One region of the Streptomyces sp. NPDC042102 genome, then DNA from elsewhere that is predicted to be linked to it. Evidence: predicted binding sites of a transcription regulator. Region 1 holds the regulator's gene; the other holds the start of a gene.
The links. The regulator HspR, encoded in region 1, represses chaperone genes until heat shock. The targets are predictions, from matches to a motif close to TTGAGNNNNNNNNNCTCAA.

Region 1 (7,018 bases):
CCCGTCGCGGACCTCGCCCGCCAGGATCTCCTTGGCCAGCCGGTCGCCGACGGCCGTCTGGATCAGGCGGCGCAGCGGCCGGGCGCCGTACGCCGGGTCGTTGCCCTTCTCCGCCAGCCAGGCCAGGGCCTGCGGCGTGACGTCCAGCGTCAGCCGGCGCTCGGCCAGCCGGCTCGCCAGGCGGCCGATCTGGAGCTCGGCGATCCGGCCCAGCTCGGCCCGGTCCAGGGCCGAGAAGACGACCAGGTCGTCCAGCCGGTTGAGGAACTCCGGCTTGAAGGAGGCCCGGACGACCTCCAGTACCTGCTCGCGCTTGACGTCCTCGCTGGTCAGCGGCTCGACCAGGTACTGGCTGCCCAGGTTCGAGGTCAGGATCAGGATGGTGTTGCGGAAGTCCACCGTCCGCCCCTGGCCGTCGGTGAGCCGGCCGTCGTCGAGGACCTGGAGCAGGATGTCGAAGACCTCCGGGTGCGCCTTCTCCACCTCGTCCAGCAGCACCACGCTGTACGGGCGGCGGCGCACCGCCTCGGTCAGCTGGCCGCCCTCCTCGTAGCCGACGTACCCGGGAGGGGCGCCGACCAGGCGGGCGACCGAGTGCTTCTCGCCGTACTCCGACATGTCGATGCGGACCATGGCCCGCTCGTCGTCGAAGAGGAAGTCCGCGAGCGCCTTGGCCAGCTCGGTCTTGCCGACGCCGGTGGGGCCCAGGAACAGGAAGGAACCGGTGGGGCGGTCGGGGTCGGCGATCCCGGCGCGGGTGCGGCGCACGGCGTCCGAGACGGCCCGTACGGCCTCCGACTGGCCGATCAGGCGGCGGCCCAGCTCCTCCTCCATGCGCAGGAGCTTCTGGGTCTCGCCCTCCAGCAGCCGGCCGGCCGGGATGCCGGTCCAGGCGCCGACCACGTCCGCGATGTCGTCGGGGCCGACCTCGTCCTTGACCATGGTGTCGCGGGCGGCGCTCTCCTCGTCCGCGGTGGCGGCCTCCAGCTCCTCCTTCAGCGCCGGGATCTCGCCGTACTTCAGCTTGGACGCCGCCTCCAGGTCGCCGTCCCGCTCGGCACGCTCCAGCAGGCCCTCCAGGGCGTCCAGGCGCTCCTTGAGCTCACCCACCCGGTTGAGGGACTGCTTCTCCTTCTCCCAGCGCGCGGTGAGGCCGCGCAGCTCCTCCTCCTTGTCGGCGAGGTCCTTGCGCAGCTTCTCCAGGCGCTCGATCGAGGCGGGGTCGGACTCGTTCTTCAGCGCCAGCTCCTCCATGCGGAGCCGGTCCACCGACCGCTGGAGCTCGTCGATCTCCAGCGGGGAGGAGTCGATCTCCATGCGCAGCCGGGAGGCGGCCTCGTCGACGAGGTCGATGGCCTTGTCGGGCAGGAAGCGGGAGGTGATGTACCGGTCGGACAGGGTCGCGGCGGCCACCAGGGCGCTGTCGTTGATCTGCACCTTGTGGTGGGCCTCGTAGCGGCCCTTGAGCCCGCGCAGGATCGCGATCGTGTCCTCGACGCTCGGCTCCGCCACCAGCACCTGCTGGAAGCGGCGCTCCAGGGCCGGGTCCTTCTCGATCCGCTCGCGGTACTCGTCGAGGGTGGTCGCGCCGACCATGCGCAGCTCGCCGCGCGCCAGCATGGGCTTGAGCATGTTGCCCGCGTCCATGGCCGAGTCGCCGCCGGCGCCCGCGCCCACGACGGTGTGCAGCTCGTCGATGAAGGTGATGATCTGCCCGTCGCTGGCCTTGATCTCCGCGAGGACGGTCTTGAGGCGCTCCTCGAACTCTCCGCGGTACTTCGCGCCGGCCACCATCGCGCCGAGGTCCAGGGCCACCAGGCGCTTGTTCTTCAGCGACTCGGGGACGTCGCCCTTGACGATGCGCTGCGCGAGGCCCTCGACGACGGCCGTCTTGCCGACGCCGGGCTCGCCGATGAGCACCGGGTTGTTCTTCGTACGGCGCGAGAGCACCTGGACGACGCGGCGGATCTCGTGGTCGCGGCCGATGACCGGGTCGAGCTTGCCCTCGCGGGCGGCCGCCGTGAAGTCGGTGCCGAACTTCTCCAGGGCCTTGTACTGGCCCTCGGGGTCGGGGGTGGTCACCCGCCGTCCTCCTCGTACGTTCTCGAAGGCGGCCAGCAGTTTGCCGGCGGTCGCGCCCTGGGCGGTCAGGACCTCACCGGCGGCGCCGCCCTTGGCGGCGACGGCGATGAGGAGGTGTTCGGTGGAGAGGTAGTCGTCCCCGAGCCGGCCGGCCTCGGCGTCCGCCTCGGCCAGGACGGCGAGCAGCTCGCGGCTGGGCTGCGGCGGCGCCACCGTGGAGCCGGTGACGCTGGGCAGGCCCGCCAGGACGCGCTCGGCGCCGGCGCGGACGGCGGCCTGGTCGGCGTCGACCGCGACGAGCAGATCGACGATGTTCTCGTTGTCCTCGCCGGCGAGGAGGGCCAGCAGCAGGTGCGCGGGGGTCAGGTCCGGGTGGCCGTCCTTCACGGCCCGGGTGGTGGCGGCGTTCAGGGCGGCCCGGCTCCTGTTGGTCAGCTCGGCGTCCACGTGCGGCTTCTCCTCTCCGGCTCTTCCTGGATACTGACAAGGTCAGCGTACACAAAGTTGAGTCTATTCCACTCAAGGCGCTGGCCGGTAGAGGCGCGGGCGTCGGCCCACACCCCGGTGGATACGCTGCGGCCCATGTCCCACGACGTACGGAACCCGACGCCCGACTACCTCGCCTTCTGGCGGGAACGGCACGTCTGCACGCTGACCACCCCGCGCCCCGACGGCACCCCCCACGTGGTCCCGGTGGGCGTGACGTACGACCCGGAGGCCGGGGTGGCACGGGTGATCAGCAACAAGCACAGCAAGAAGGTCCGCAACGTCCTGGCGGCGGCGCCGGGGACGGCGCGGGTCGCGGTCTGCCAGATGGCGGGACGGCGCTGGGCCACGCTGGAGGGGCGCGCGACCGTCGCCACGGACGAGGCGTCGGTCGCCGACGCCGTGGCGCGCTACGCGGTGCGGTACGGGCGGACGCCGTCGCCGAACCCGGACCGGGTGGTCATCGAGATCGCCCTGGACCGCGCGATGGGCCGGGCCTGATCACGAACGTGGCACCGAGTGCCGCCGGCGCGGGGCCGTGACCTGGTACGGCACCGGCTGAGAGCGGGATTCCGCTTTCGGTTCGGATTTCATCTTGTCCGGTTCGCGTATGGACGCGGACAGCACAACGGCGCCATCGTGTTCAGGTCCACGATGGCGCCGTTGTGTGGGGGTAGCGCCTGAGCGATCTGCGACGACGGGGGAATCGCGTCAGGCACTGCGGGGGGTGGCGGTGGTGATGTCGGGCTCGAACAACTGGTGGTCCCGCTGGTCCAGGTTGACGAACACCATGCCGTACCGGACTTCGCAGCGGACGGGCTGCGGCGCACCACGGGGGCGCCGCAGGCACCGGTACGCCCGGACGTCTTCGTCCTCCTCGCGCACCACGACGATCGGCTGCCCGAACAGGGTGACCATCAACGAATCGCCAGGGTGGGGGATGGCCGTGACGAGATCGATGAACTGCCACCCGGACCGGTAGGCCGAGGCCATTTCACGCCGGAAGTCGCGGTCGTCGGGGGTCATCAGGACACCTTCGCAGGGGCCGAGGTCCACCCGGTGTCCAACTTGCCCGCCGTCGGACCGTTGGTCCAGCCGGTGTCTCCGTCGGCACGAGCACTGCCCGCATCAGCGTCGATCGCGCTCACTGCCCCAAATACCGCAACGGCGGAGAAAACAACGGCAAGCGCCGAGCGAAGCATTCTCTTGTACATGGTCGGCTTCGTCCTCACTTGATGGAATCCTCTCCCCCGCGTGTCAGACGATGGCTCATTCGGGCACGTCAATGCCACAGGGACGATGCATCATGTTCTTGCATGTTCAGGACCCTGGGGGGTGGAGATTTGCCCAGAAACGACACAAACCCGACACATCCCCACCCCGTCACGTCCCTGTGCGGCGAGGGAACACGGCTTTACGCGGCAGCGCTCAGCACCGGACGAATCGCCCGGGGAGAGGTCCAGAACGCTCCCTGCCTGCTTGAATTCGCCCTTCTTCAGCCCGACCCTGACGACGCGAACCAACTCCGTCCGGTTCCCCCGTCCGTCGCGCTCGCCCAACGGCTCCACCCGATTGAACGGGAGATCCAGGACCGGCGACGGACCGCTGTAGATCTCACCGACGCTTTCGAGCCGTTCCTGGCCATCAGCGCGCAGAGCCCGTCGGACACCCACGCCATCACGGTGCTCGAGGGCTTCGAACGGATCAACGCCGCCCTCAACCTCGCCACCGCCGAGTGCCACACCGAGGTCCTCACGGTCCAGCCGGGCGGCCCGCGGCCCTCCCTGGCCCTCAGTCAGGCCCTGGAACGCGACGCCCCGCTGATCGACCGTGGGGTCAGCATACGGACTCTCTACCAGCACACCGTGCGGCACAGTCAGGGCACGCTCGCGTACGTCGACCGGATATCCGCCGGCAAGGTGGAGATCCGCACCCTGGAGGAGCTCATCGAGCGCCTCATCATCTTCGACCGCTCGGTGGCCTTCATCCCGGCGAGCGACGACCGCCGGGTGGCGCTGGAACTGCGGCATCCGGGACTGGTCGACTACCTCATCAAGGTCTTCGAACAACTGTGGCGGCGCGCCGTGCCGCTGCGCGACGAGGTCACCTACACCCCGACGCCGACCGGCATATCGGGGGTCCAGCGCTCGATCGCGCAGCTCCTGGTCGAGGGCCACGTGGACGAGGCGATCGCCCGCCGGCTGGGCATGAACGTCCGCACCTGCCGGGCGCACATCGCCAAACTGGCCACCACCCTGGGCAGCGGCAGCCGCGCCCAGCTCGGCTTCCTCATCGCCCAGTCGGGCATCCTCAACGGCCCGGAGCGCTGATCCCCGTACGCTCGCCGGTACGTCGGCCCGGAGGCGGCCCCGGAGGCCTCCCGGGACGCGCGAAGGCCCCGCCCGGGGTCTTCCCGGGCAGGGCCTTCGTCACGTACGCCGGTACCGCACCGGTGCCGGGTCAGTCCTGCGGGCGCTTGGGTCGCCACACGACCAGGGCACTGGTCTGCTGCGGCGGCTGGTACGGGACCAGGTCGCGCCGGTAGGAGGCGTGCACCTGGGCCTCGCGCTGGCGCATCGCCGCCGCCGCGCCGTCCACCGCCGCCGAGAGCTCGGCCACCCGCTGCTGGAGCGCCGCGACCTGGTTCTCCAGCTCGATGATCCGCTTGATGCCCGCCAGGTTGATGCCCTCGTCCTGCGACAGCTGCTGCACCGTGCGCAGCAGCTCGATGTCACGGGCCGAATAGCGCCGGCCGCGCCCGGCCGTACGGTCCGGGGAGACCAGGCCGAGCCGGTCGTACTGGCGGAGGGTCTGCGGGTGCAGACCCGAGAGCTGGGCGGCCACCGAGATGACGTAGACCGGGGTCTCGTCGGTCAGCTGGTACGGATTCCTGCGGCGGCCGTCCATGTCATGCTCCCTTCGCGGACTCGAACAAGGTGGCGCGCGGGTCCTCGGAGGAGGTCGCGTCGCGGTACGTCTCCAGTGCCTCGCGGGCCTTGTCCGACAGCTGCGTCGGAACGGCCACCTCGATGGTGACGAGCAGATCGCCCCGGGTGCCGTCCTTGCGGACCGCGCCCTTGCCGCGGGCGCGCAGCGTGCGCCCGCCCGGGGTGCCCGGCGGCAGCTTCAGGGTCACCGAGGGGCCGCCCAGGGTGGGGACCTTGATCTCGGCGCCCAGCGCCGCCTCCGTGAAGGTGACCGGGACGGTCACCGTCAGGTTGTCGTCCCGCCGCCCGAAGACCGGGTGCGTGCCGACGTGCACGACGACGTACAGATCACCGGCCGGACCGCCGCGCTCGCCCGGGGCTCCCTTGCCGCGCAGCCGGATCCGCTGGCCGTCGGAGACGCCCGCCGGGATCCTGACCTGCATGGTCCGCGAGGACTTGGCCCGGCCGCTGCCCTTGCAGACGTCGCAGGGGTGCTCGGCGATCAGGCCGCGGCCCTTGCAGTCCGCGCACGGGTCGGTGAGCGAGAAGCCGCCGCCACTGCCCCGCGAGACCTGCCCGGTGCCCACGCAGGTCGGGCACACGCGCGGCGTGCCGTTCTTGTCGCCGGTGCCGGAACAGGCCTTGCAGGCCGCCTGGGAGGACATCCGCAGCGGCACCGTGGCCCCGTCCACCGCCTCCGTGAAGGAGAGGGTGACCTCGGACTCGATGTCCTGGCCGCGGCGCGGCTGCGTACGGGTGCCCGTACCCGCCCCGCCGCGGTTGAACAGGCCGCCGAAGACGTCGCCCAGCCCGCCGCCGAAGCCTCCGGCGCCCGCTCCGCCCGGCTGCGTGCCCCCGAAGAGGTCGCCGAGGTCGAAGTTGAACGAGCCGCCGCCACCGCCCGGTCCGGGGCGGAAGCCACCGTTGCCGAAGAGGGCGCGGGCCTCGTCGTACTCCTTGCGCTTCTTGGCGTCGCCGAGGATGTCGTTGGCCTCGGAGATCTCCTTGAAGCGCTCCTCCGCCGAGGCGTCGCCCTTGTTGGCGTCCGGGTGGAACTCGCGCGCGAGCTTCCGGTACGCCTTCTTGATCTCGGCCTCGGTGGCGTCCTTCGGGACACCGAGGACCTTGTAGTAGTCCTTCTCCACGAAGTCCTTGGTACTCACCCTCGGTGTCCCTCCTCTCGCAGTGGAATTGCGTCAGCCCTTGTCAGGGGCATCCGTGTCCGCATCGCCAGCGTCCTCGGACTTCGGCGCCGCGCCCGGCTGGGGCTCGGCGACCGCGACCCGCGCGGGACGGATCGTGCGCTCGCCGATCCGGTACCCCGGCTGCAGGATCGCCACGCACGTCGTCTCGGTGACATCCGGCGCGTAGCTGTGCATCAGGGCCTCGTGGATCGTCGGGTCGAAGGGCTCGCCCTCCTTGCCGAACTGCTGCAGACCCATCTTCGCGGCGACCGTCTCCAGCGATTCGGCCACCGACTTGAAGCCGCCGACCAGCTCGCCGTGGTCCCGCGCCCGGCCGAT
Region 2 (7,018 bases), on a different contig from region 1:
CTCGTGTGGCCGAGGTAACGGCCGGTCAACAAGTAAACGCTCCCTGCCCGCTCGTACCGCTTCAGACCTTCGCAGTGTGTTTGGGAGAGAGCCGCCCATCGCCCGCCCGGCCACTCGAACGAGTGAACATCACGGATGAGTTGGCGAACAACTCGGCCGGACCCCCGTCAGGGCTCCGGCGCGGGCCGACGGTTGAAAGATCCCGGGGCCCTTGGCAGTATGCCCGCGCACATCCGCGCGGACCCGTTCCCTCCGTTCCGGCGCATTGGTACGTACCTGCAGGCGCCCGCGTCCGCCCCGCCGCGGCGGAGCCCCGTCACGCCCGTCGGCACCCGGACATCCCAGGGCAGACTGTCCGTATGCGCATCGATCTCGCCTCCGCGCCCGGCAATGCGGAACACCCCAATCAGGACTGGCTGTCGGCCTCGATACCCGCGTCCGGGACCGGTGGTGTGCTGGTCGCGCTGGACGGGGTGACGCCACCGCGCGGGGACGACGGCTGCGTGCACGGCGTGCCGTGGTTCACGGCCCGGCTGGGCGGCCGATTGACCGAACTGTCCGGATCGCGGCGGGACATGCCCCTGACGGCGGTCCTGGCCGAGGCGATCCGCGCGACGGCCGACACCCACCGGGACGGGTGTGACCTTTCTCACGTCCGCACACCCCAGGCGACGGTGGTCATGGTCCGCTGGGACGACGTGTCCGTCGAACACCTCGTCCTGTCCGACTCGGTGCTGCTGCTCGAGTCGCCGGAGGGCGAGGTGACCGCGGTCCTCGACGACCGGCTCGACCGGGTCCCGCGCGAGGTGCTGCGCTCGGTGGCCGCCACGGACGCGCTGCGCAACGCGGAGGGCGGCTTCTTCACCGCCGCGGCCGACCCGGCGGTCGCCGCCCGCGCCGTGACCGGCCGGATCCCGCGCACGCGGGTGCGGGCGCTGGCCGCGCTGACGGACGGTGCGAGCCGGTGGACGGACACGTTCGGGGAGGGCGACTGGGCTCAACTGCTGGGCGTGCTGCGCAAGGAGGGCGCGCAGGGCCTGATCGACCGGGTCCGCACGATCGAGTCGGACCCCCTGCGCCCGCCGGGGCCGGGCCGCTCCAAGCGCCACGACGACGCCTCGGCGGCGTACGCGGAGCTGTAGATCCTGCCCGACGCGGGGCTACTCCGAGCCCTGGTTCAGCTGGTTGAGCAGGCGGGCCAGTTCCGCGACCTCGCCGCGGTCCCAGTCGGCCAGCTTGCGCATGTACCGCTCCCGGCGCGCGTCGCGGACCGCGAGGAAGCGGTCGCGGCCCTCGGGGGTGAGGCCGACCAGGAAGGCGCGGCCGTCCGCCGGGTCCTGGTCGCGGGCGATCAGACCGAGGTCCTCCAGGGCGCGCAGCTGGCGGCTCATCGTGGCCTTGCCGACGCCGAAGTAGGCGGCCAGTTCGGTGGCGCGCTGGCGGCCGGCCGCCTCCAGGCGGACCAGCAGGCCGTACGCCGCGGGCTCCAGCCCGGGGTGGAGCTCACGGGCCATCTCGCCCGAGGACGCCCGGGCGCGCCGGAGGAAGACGGACAGCTCCCGCTCCAGCGCGAGGAACTCCTGGTCTTCGCTCCCGTGCACGTCCTGCTCCTGTCCGTGGTGGTGCGGGCCCGGCCGGCCCGGCTCGGCCCCAGTTTCGCAGGACCCGGCCCGGGCCCCGCCGCCGCGGGTCCCGGGCCGTGTCGTGCGCACACGCCGTGCCGGTCGCATGTCGGATCGCCCGCCGTAGCCGTACGCGCCGGACCGCCCGGGCCGCGGCGGTTGCCCGCCGGGTCAGGCCGCTGCGGTGACCGCCACGCCGGCCTCGGTCAGCGCCAGCTCCAGCACCTGGCGCACGTCCGTCACCGGGTGCACCTCCAGCCGCTCCAGCACCTGGGCCGGTACGTCGTCCAGGTCGGCCTCGTTCCGCTTCGGGATGATCACGGTGGTCAGCCCGGCCCGGTGCGCGGCCAGCAGCTTCTGCTTGACCCCGCCGATCGGCAGCACCCGCCCGGTCAGCGAGACCTCGCCGGTCATGGCCACGTCGGTGCGGACCTGCCGCCCGGACAGCAGCGAGGCCAGCGCCGTGGTCATGGTGATGCCCGCGCTCGGGCCGTCCTTGGGCACCGCGCCCGCCGGGAAGTGGATGTGCACGCCCCGGTCCTTCAGGTCGGCGACCGGCAGTTCCAGCTCGGCGCCGTGCGAGCGCAGGAAGCTGAGCGCGATCTGCGCCGACTCCTTCATCACGTCGCCCAGCTGGCCGGTCAGCGTCAGTCCGGCCGCGCCCGTCTCCGGGTCCGCCAGCGAGGCCTCCACGAACAGCACGTCGCCGCCCGCGCCGGTGACCGCGAGGCCGGTGGCCACGCCCGGCACCGCCGTGCGCCGCTCGGCCGGGTCCTGCGCGGACTCCGGCACGTGGTGCGGCCGCCCGATCAGGCCGCGCAGGTCGCCCTCGCCGATGGCGAAGGGCAGCTCGCGCCCGCCCAGTTCGTGCTGGGAGGCCACCTTGCGCAGGAGCCGCGCGATGGTCCGCTCCAGGGTGCGCACGCCCGCCTCCCGGGTGTACTCCCCGGCCAGCTTGCGCAGCGCGTCCTCCTCCAGGCTCACCTCGTCGGCGCCCAGGCCCGCGCGCTCCAGCTGGCGCGGCAGCAGGTGGTCACGGGCGATGACGACCTTCTCGTCCTCCGTGTACCCGTCCAGCCGGACCAGCTCCATCCGGTCGGCCAGTGCCTCGGGGATGGCCTCCAGGACGTTGGCCGTGGCCAGGAACACCACGTCGCTGAGGTCGAGCTCGACCTCCAGGTAGTGGTCGCGGAAGGTGTGGTTCTGCGCCGGGTCCAGGACCTCCAGCAGGGCGGCCGCCGGGTCGCCCCGGTAGTCCGAGCCGACCTTGTCGATCTCGTCCAGCAGGACGACCGGGTTCATCGAGCCGGCCTCCTTGATGGCCCGCACGATCCGGCCGGGCAGGGCGCCGACGTACGTCCGCCGGTGGCCGCGGATCTCGGCCTCGTCGCGTACGCCGCCCAGCGCGACCCGGACGAACGTGCGCCCCATGGCGTGCGCCACGGACTCGCCGAGCGAGGTCTTGCCGACACCGGGCGGGCCCACCAGGGCGAGCACGGCACCGCCGCGCCGTCCGCCGACGACGCCCAGGCCGCGGTCGGCGCGCCGCTTGCGCACCGCCAGGTACTCGGTGATGCGGTCCTTGACGTCCTCCAGCCCGGCGTGCTCGGCGTCGAGCACCGCCCGCGCGCCCTGGATGTCGTAGGCGTCCTCGGTGCGCTCGTTCCAGGGCAGTTCGAGGACGGTGTCCAGCCAGGTGCGGATCCAGGAGCCCTCGGGGGACTGGTCGCTGGCGCGCTCCAGCTTCTCGACCTCCTTCAGGGCCGCCTCGCGGACCTTCTCGGGGAGGTCGGCTGCCTCGACGCGGGCCCGGTAGTCGTCGGACTCCTCGCCCTCCGCGTCGCCGTTCAGCTCGCGCAGTTCCTTGCGTACGGCGTCCAGCTGACGGCGGAGCAGGAACTCGCGCTGCTGCTTGTCCACGCCCTCCTGCACGTCCTTGGCGATGGACTCGGCGACGTCCTGCTCGGCGAGGTGCTCGCCCAGCCACTTCACGGCGAGCCGCAGGCGGGCGACGGGGTCGGCGGTCTCCAGCAGTTCGACCTTCTGGGCCACGGTGAGGAACGGGGAGTAGCCGGAGTTGTCGGCGAGGGCGGAGACGCCCTCGATGCCCTGGACCCGGTCCACGACCTGCCAGGCGCCGCGCTTCTTGAGCCAGCTGGTGGCGAGCGCCTTGTACTCCTTGACGAGCTCGGTGACCGCGCCGGGCAGCGGGTCGGGCACGTGCTCCTCGACGGTCTCGCCCTCGACCCAGAGCGCGGCGCCGGGGCCGGTGGTGCCGGCGCCGATGCGGACCCGGCCGCGCCCGCGGATGAGGGCGCCCGGGTCGCCGTCGGAGAGCCGCCCCACCTGTTCGACGGTGCCGAGCACGCCCGTCGCGGCGTACGTGCCGTCGACGCGCGGCACGAGCAGCACCCGCGGCTTGCCGGTCTTGGCCGCCGCCTGGGCGGCCTCCACGGCCGCCCGTACCTCGGCGTCGGACAGGTCCAGCGGAACCACCATTCCGGGCAGCACGACCTCGTCGTCAAGCGGCAGCACGGGCAGAGTGAGCGTTACGGACGTCGAAGCCATGATCTTCCCTCCGGCAGTGAAGTTGAGCTATGCCGACTCAATGCAGGTGCGCCTCCCAATGTTCCCCAACCCCCGTTCGCCCCCGGCGAACACGCCTCCGGCGTAGCCTGGCCGTGCAGGGACCGCCCTGCCCGAGGACAGGAGGCCCGGGGTGACCGGAACGACGGTGGCGCAGGTCAGGGCCGAGCTGGCCGCGCTGGAGGACCCGAAGACGCGCGCGGTGAACGAGCGCCACGGCGACGACCACGGGGTGAACCTCACCAAGCTGCGCGCGCTCGCCAAGCGGCTGAAGACGCAACAGGACCTGGCGCGCGAGCTGTGGGCGACGGACGACAGCGCAGCACGGCTGGTGGCGCTGCTGATCTGCCGCCCGAAGGAGTTCGGGCGCGAGGAGCTGGACGGCATGCTGCGCGGGGCCCGCACGCCCAAGGTGCACGACTGGCTCGTCAACTACGTGGTGAAGAAGAGCCCGCACGCCGAGGAGCTGCGCCTGGCCTGGACCGCCGACCCGGACCCGGTGGTCGCGAGCGCCGGCTGGGCGCTGACCACCGAGCGGGTGGCGAAGCGGCCCGCGGGGCTGGACCTCGCGGGACTGCTGGACGTGATCGAGGCGGACATGAAGGACGCCCCGGACCGTCTGCAGTGGGCGATGAACCACTGCCTGGCCCAGATCGGCATCGAGCACCCGGAGCTGCGCGCCCGCGCGATCGGCATCGGCGAGCGCCTGGAGGTGCTCAAGGACTACCCGACTCCCCCGAACTGCACCTCCCCGTACGCGCCCGCCTGGATCGCCGAGATGGTGCGCCGTCAGTCGAGCTGACGGACGGACATCAGCAGGTGCCGGTGGCCGGTGTCGCCGGTGGCGGTGTCGCCGGTGCCGGTGCCGAGCAGGACGCGCTGCCCCGGGCCCTGGAGGTCGAAGCGGACGTCCGGGCCGGTGAAGGAGGTGAGGGCGTCCAGCAGGTACGCCGGGTTGAAGGCCACGGCCATGGCGTCCGCGCCGGTCAGGGTGGCCGCGAGCGCCTGTGAGGCGACGTCGTCGGCGTACCCGGCCCGGAGCAGGACACTGCCGTCGCCGCGGAAGTCGAGCCGGACGGGGCTGTGGGGCTCCGCGACGACGGCGACCCGGCGGACGGCGTCCGCGAGCGCCGCGCGCCCGGTGACGGCGACGGCGGCGCCGTCCAGCGCGAACAGCTTGTCGTACCGCGGCAGCCGGCCCTCCAGCAGCCGCAGGGTGGCGGCCCGGCCACCGGCCTCGAAGCCGATGAGGCCGCCCTCGCAGCCGATCCGGACCGGCCCGGACTTCGCCAGGGACCGGGCGATCTCGGCGAGCCGCCGGCCCGGGACCACCACTTCCACGGCGTCGGAGCCGGGGTCCCCCGGCTGCCAGGCCAGCGTGCGCACGGCGTACCGGTACCGGTCGGAGGCGGCCAGCGTCAGCTCCGCGCCGTCCAGCCGGACCTGGATCCCCGTGAGCACCGGCAGCGCCTCGTCCCGTCCGGCGGCGACGGCCACCTGCGCGACGGCCTCCGCGAACGCGGCCGCGTCCACTTCGCCGCGGACCGCCGGGAGGGCCGGCCGCGGCGGGTACTCCTCCCGCGGCAGCGTGGAGAGCCCGAACCGGGTGCCCGCGGCGCCCTCCACCGTGAAGCGCGCCCCGTCCAGCACGCACGTCACCTCCCCCTCGGGCAGCACCTTGCAGATGTCGAGCAGCCGCCGCCCCAGCACGAGCACGCTGCCCTCCACCGCCGTGGCGGCGGGCACCTCGACCCGCGCGGACGCCTCGTAGTCGAACCCGGACACCCGCAGCCGCCCGTCGCGGGCGTCCAGCAGCAGCCCGCCCAGCACGGGCACCGGCGTCCGCGCGGGCACCGCCCGCGCCGCCCACCCCACGGCCCCTGCCAGCTCCGCCCGCCCGACCCTGAACTCCATGCGCGCCACCCCCGTCGACCCGTACCACTCGGTGGTCGCACGGTAGGCCCCGCCACTGACAACGGGCCCGCGGCGGCTAGCCGGCGGCGAGGGAGATGTCGCCCGAGGTCGTACGGAGCGTCAGGGAGGACGGGGCCGACGGGTCGGAGGGCAGGGAGACGCTGCGCTCGCCCGAGTCGCTGCGGGTGTCGACGCGGTACGGACCCCGCGGCACCCGGACGGTCACGTCGCCCGAACTGGCCGTGGCCGTCAGGGCGGACGGGGCCGCGGTGAAGTCCAGCCGGACGTCGCCCGACTCGGTGGTGACCCGCGCGGACGGGGAGGCGAGGGCGGAGCCCGTGATGGAGCCCGAGGAGGTGTCCAGGCGGACCGGGCCGGCGATGCCCTCGGCCCGGATGGAGCCCGAGTCGGAGTGCAGGTCGGCCGCGGCGACGCCGGTCACCGAGATCCGGCCGCTGTCGCTGTCCACCGTCACCTTGGCGGACGCCGGCACCGCGAGCCGGTAGTCGACGGTGCAGTCGGAGCAGTCGACCGCCAGCTTCAGGGTGCCGGCGCTGAGCCGCTCGGTGGGCCGGGGAGCGCTGCCACCCCAGTAGTGGACCGTACGGCCGATGGTGACGCCCGGTCCGGTACCCGTCGTGACCTCCACCGAGCCGGAGCGCGCGCCGGTCACCTCGACGGCGGTGACGGCCTCGGTGACCGTCGCGTCGGCCGTCATCCGCTTGCGCTCGTCGAGGAGGGAGCAGCCGGTCAGGGTCAGCGTGAGGGCGCCGGCCAGGGCCAGGGCCAGGGCGGTGGCGGGTGAGGACGCCCTGGCGGGTACGGGTGCCGTGGCGGATGCGGACGCGCGACGAGTGGTCATGCGTCCAGTGTTCCCGCGCGGCCGCCCCGCGCCG

Region 2: a site for HspR is predicted at 4,213-4,231, ahead of lon (endopeptidase La). Genes of this name have one in related genera too.

The regions. Positions count from the first base shown of each region.
Region 1 is NZ_JBVJDL010000008.1:38,548-45,565, forward strand. It holds gene clpB (ATP-dependent chaperone ClpB) at 1-2,529, opposite strand, end outside; gene ACZ6KO_RS26985 (pyridoxamine 5'-phosphate oxidase family protein) at 2,665-3,069, shown strand; gene ACZ6KO_RS26990 (Rieske (2Fe-2S) protein) at 3,280-3,594, opposite strand; gene ACZ6KO_RS26995 (helix-turn-helix transcriptional regulator) at 3,885-4,898, shown strand; gene ACZ6KO_RS27000 (heat shock protein transcriptional repressor HspR) at 5,029-5,475, opposite strand; gene dnaJ (molecular chaperone DnaJ) at 5,477-6,658, opposite strand; gene grpE (nucleotide exchange factor GrpE) at 6,692-7,018, opposite strand, start outside.
Region 2 is NZ_JBVJDL010000003.1:862,430-869,447, reverse strand. It holds gene ACZ6KO_RS17275 (protein phosphatase 2C domain-containing protein) at 360-1,142, shown strand; gene ACZ6KO_RS17270 (MarR family winged helix-turn-helix transcriptional regulator) at 1,161-1,730, opposite strand; gene lon (endopeptidase La) at 1,794-4,190, opposite strand; gene ACZ6KO_RS17260 (DNA alkylation repair protein) at 4,342-5,010, shown strand; gene dnaN (DNA polymerase III subunit beta) at 4,998-6,122, opposite strand; gene ACZ6KO_RS17250 (DUF4097 family beta strand repeat-containing protein) at 6,199-6,984, opposite strand.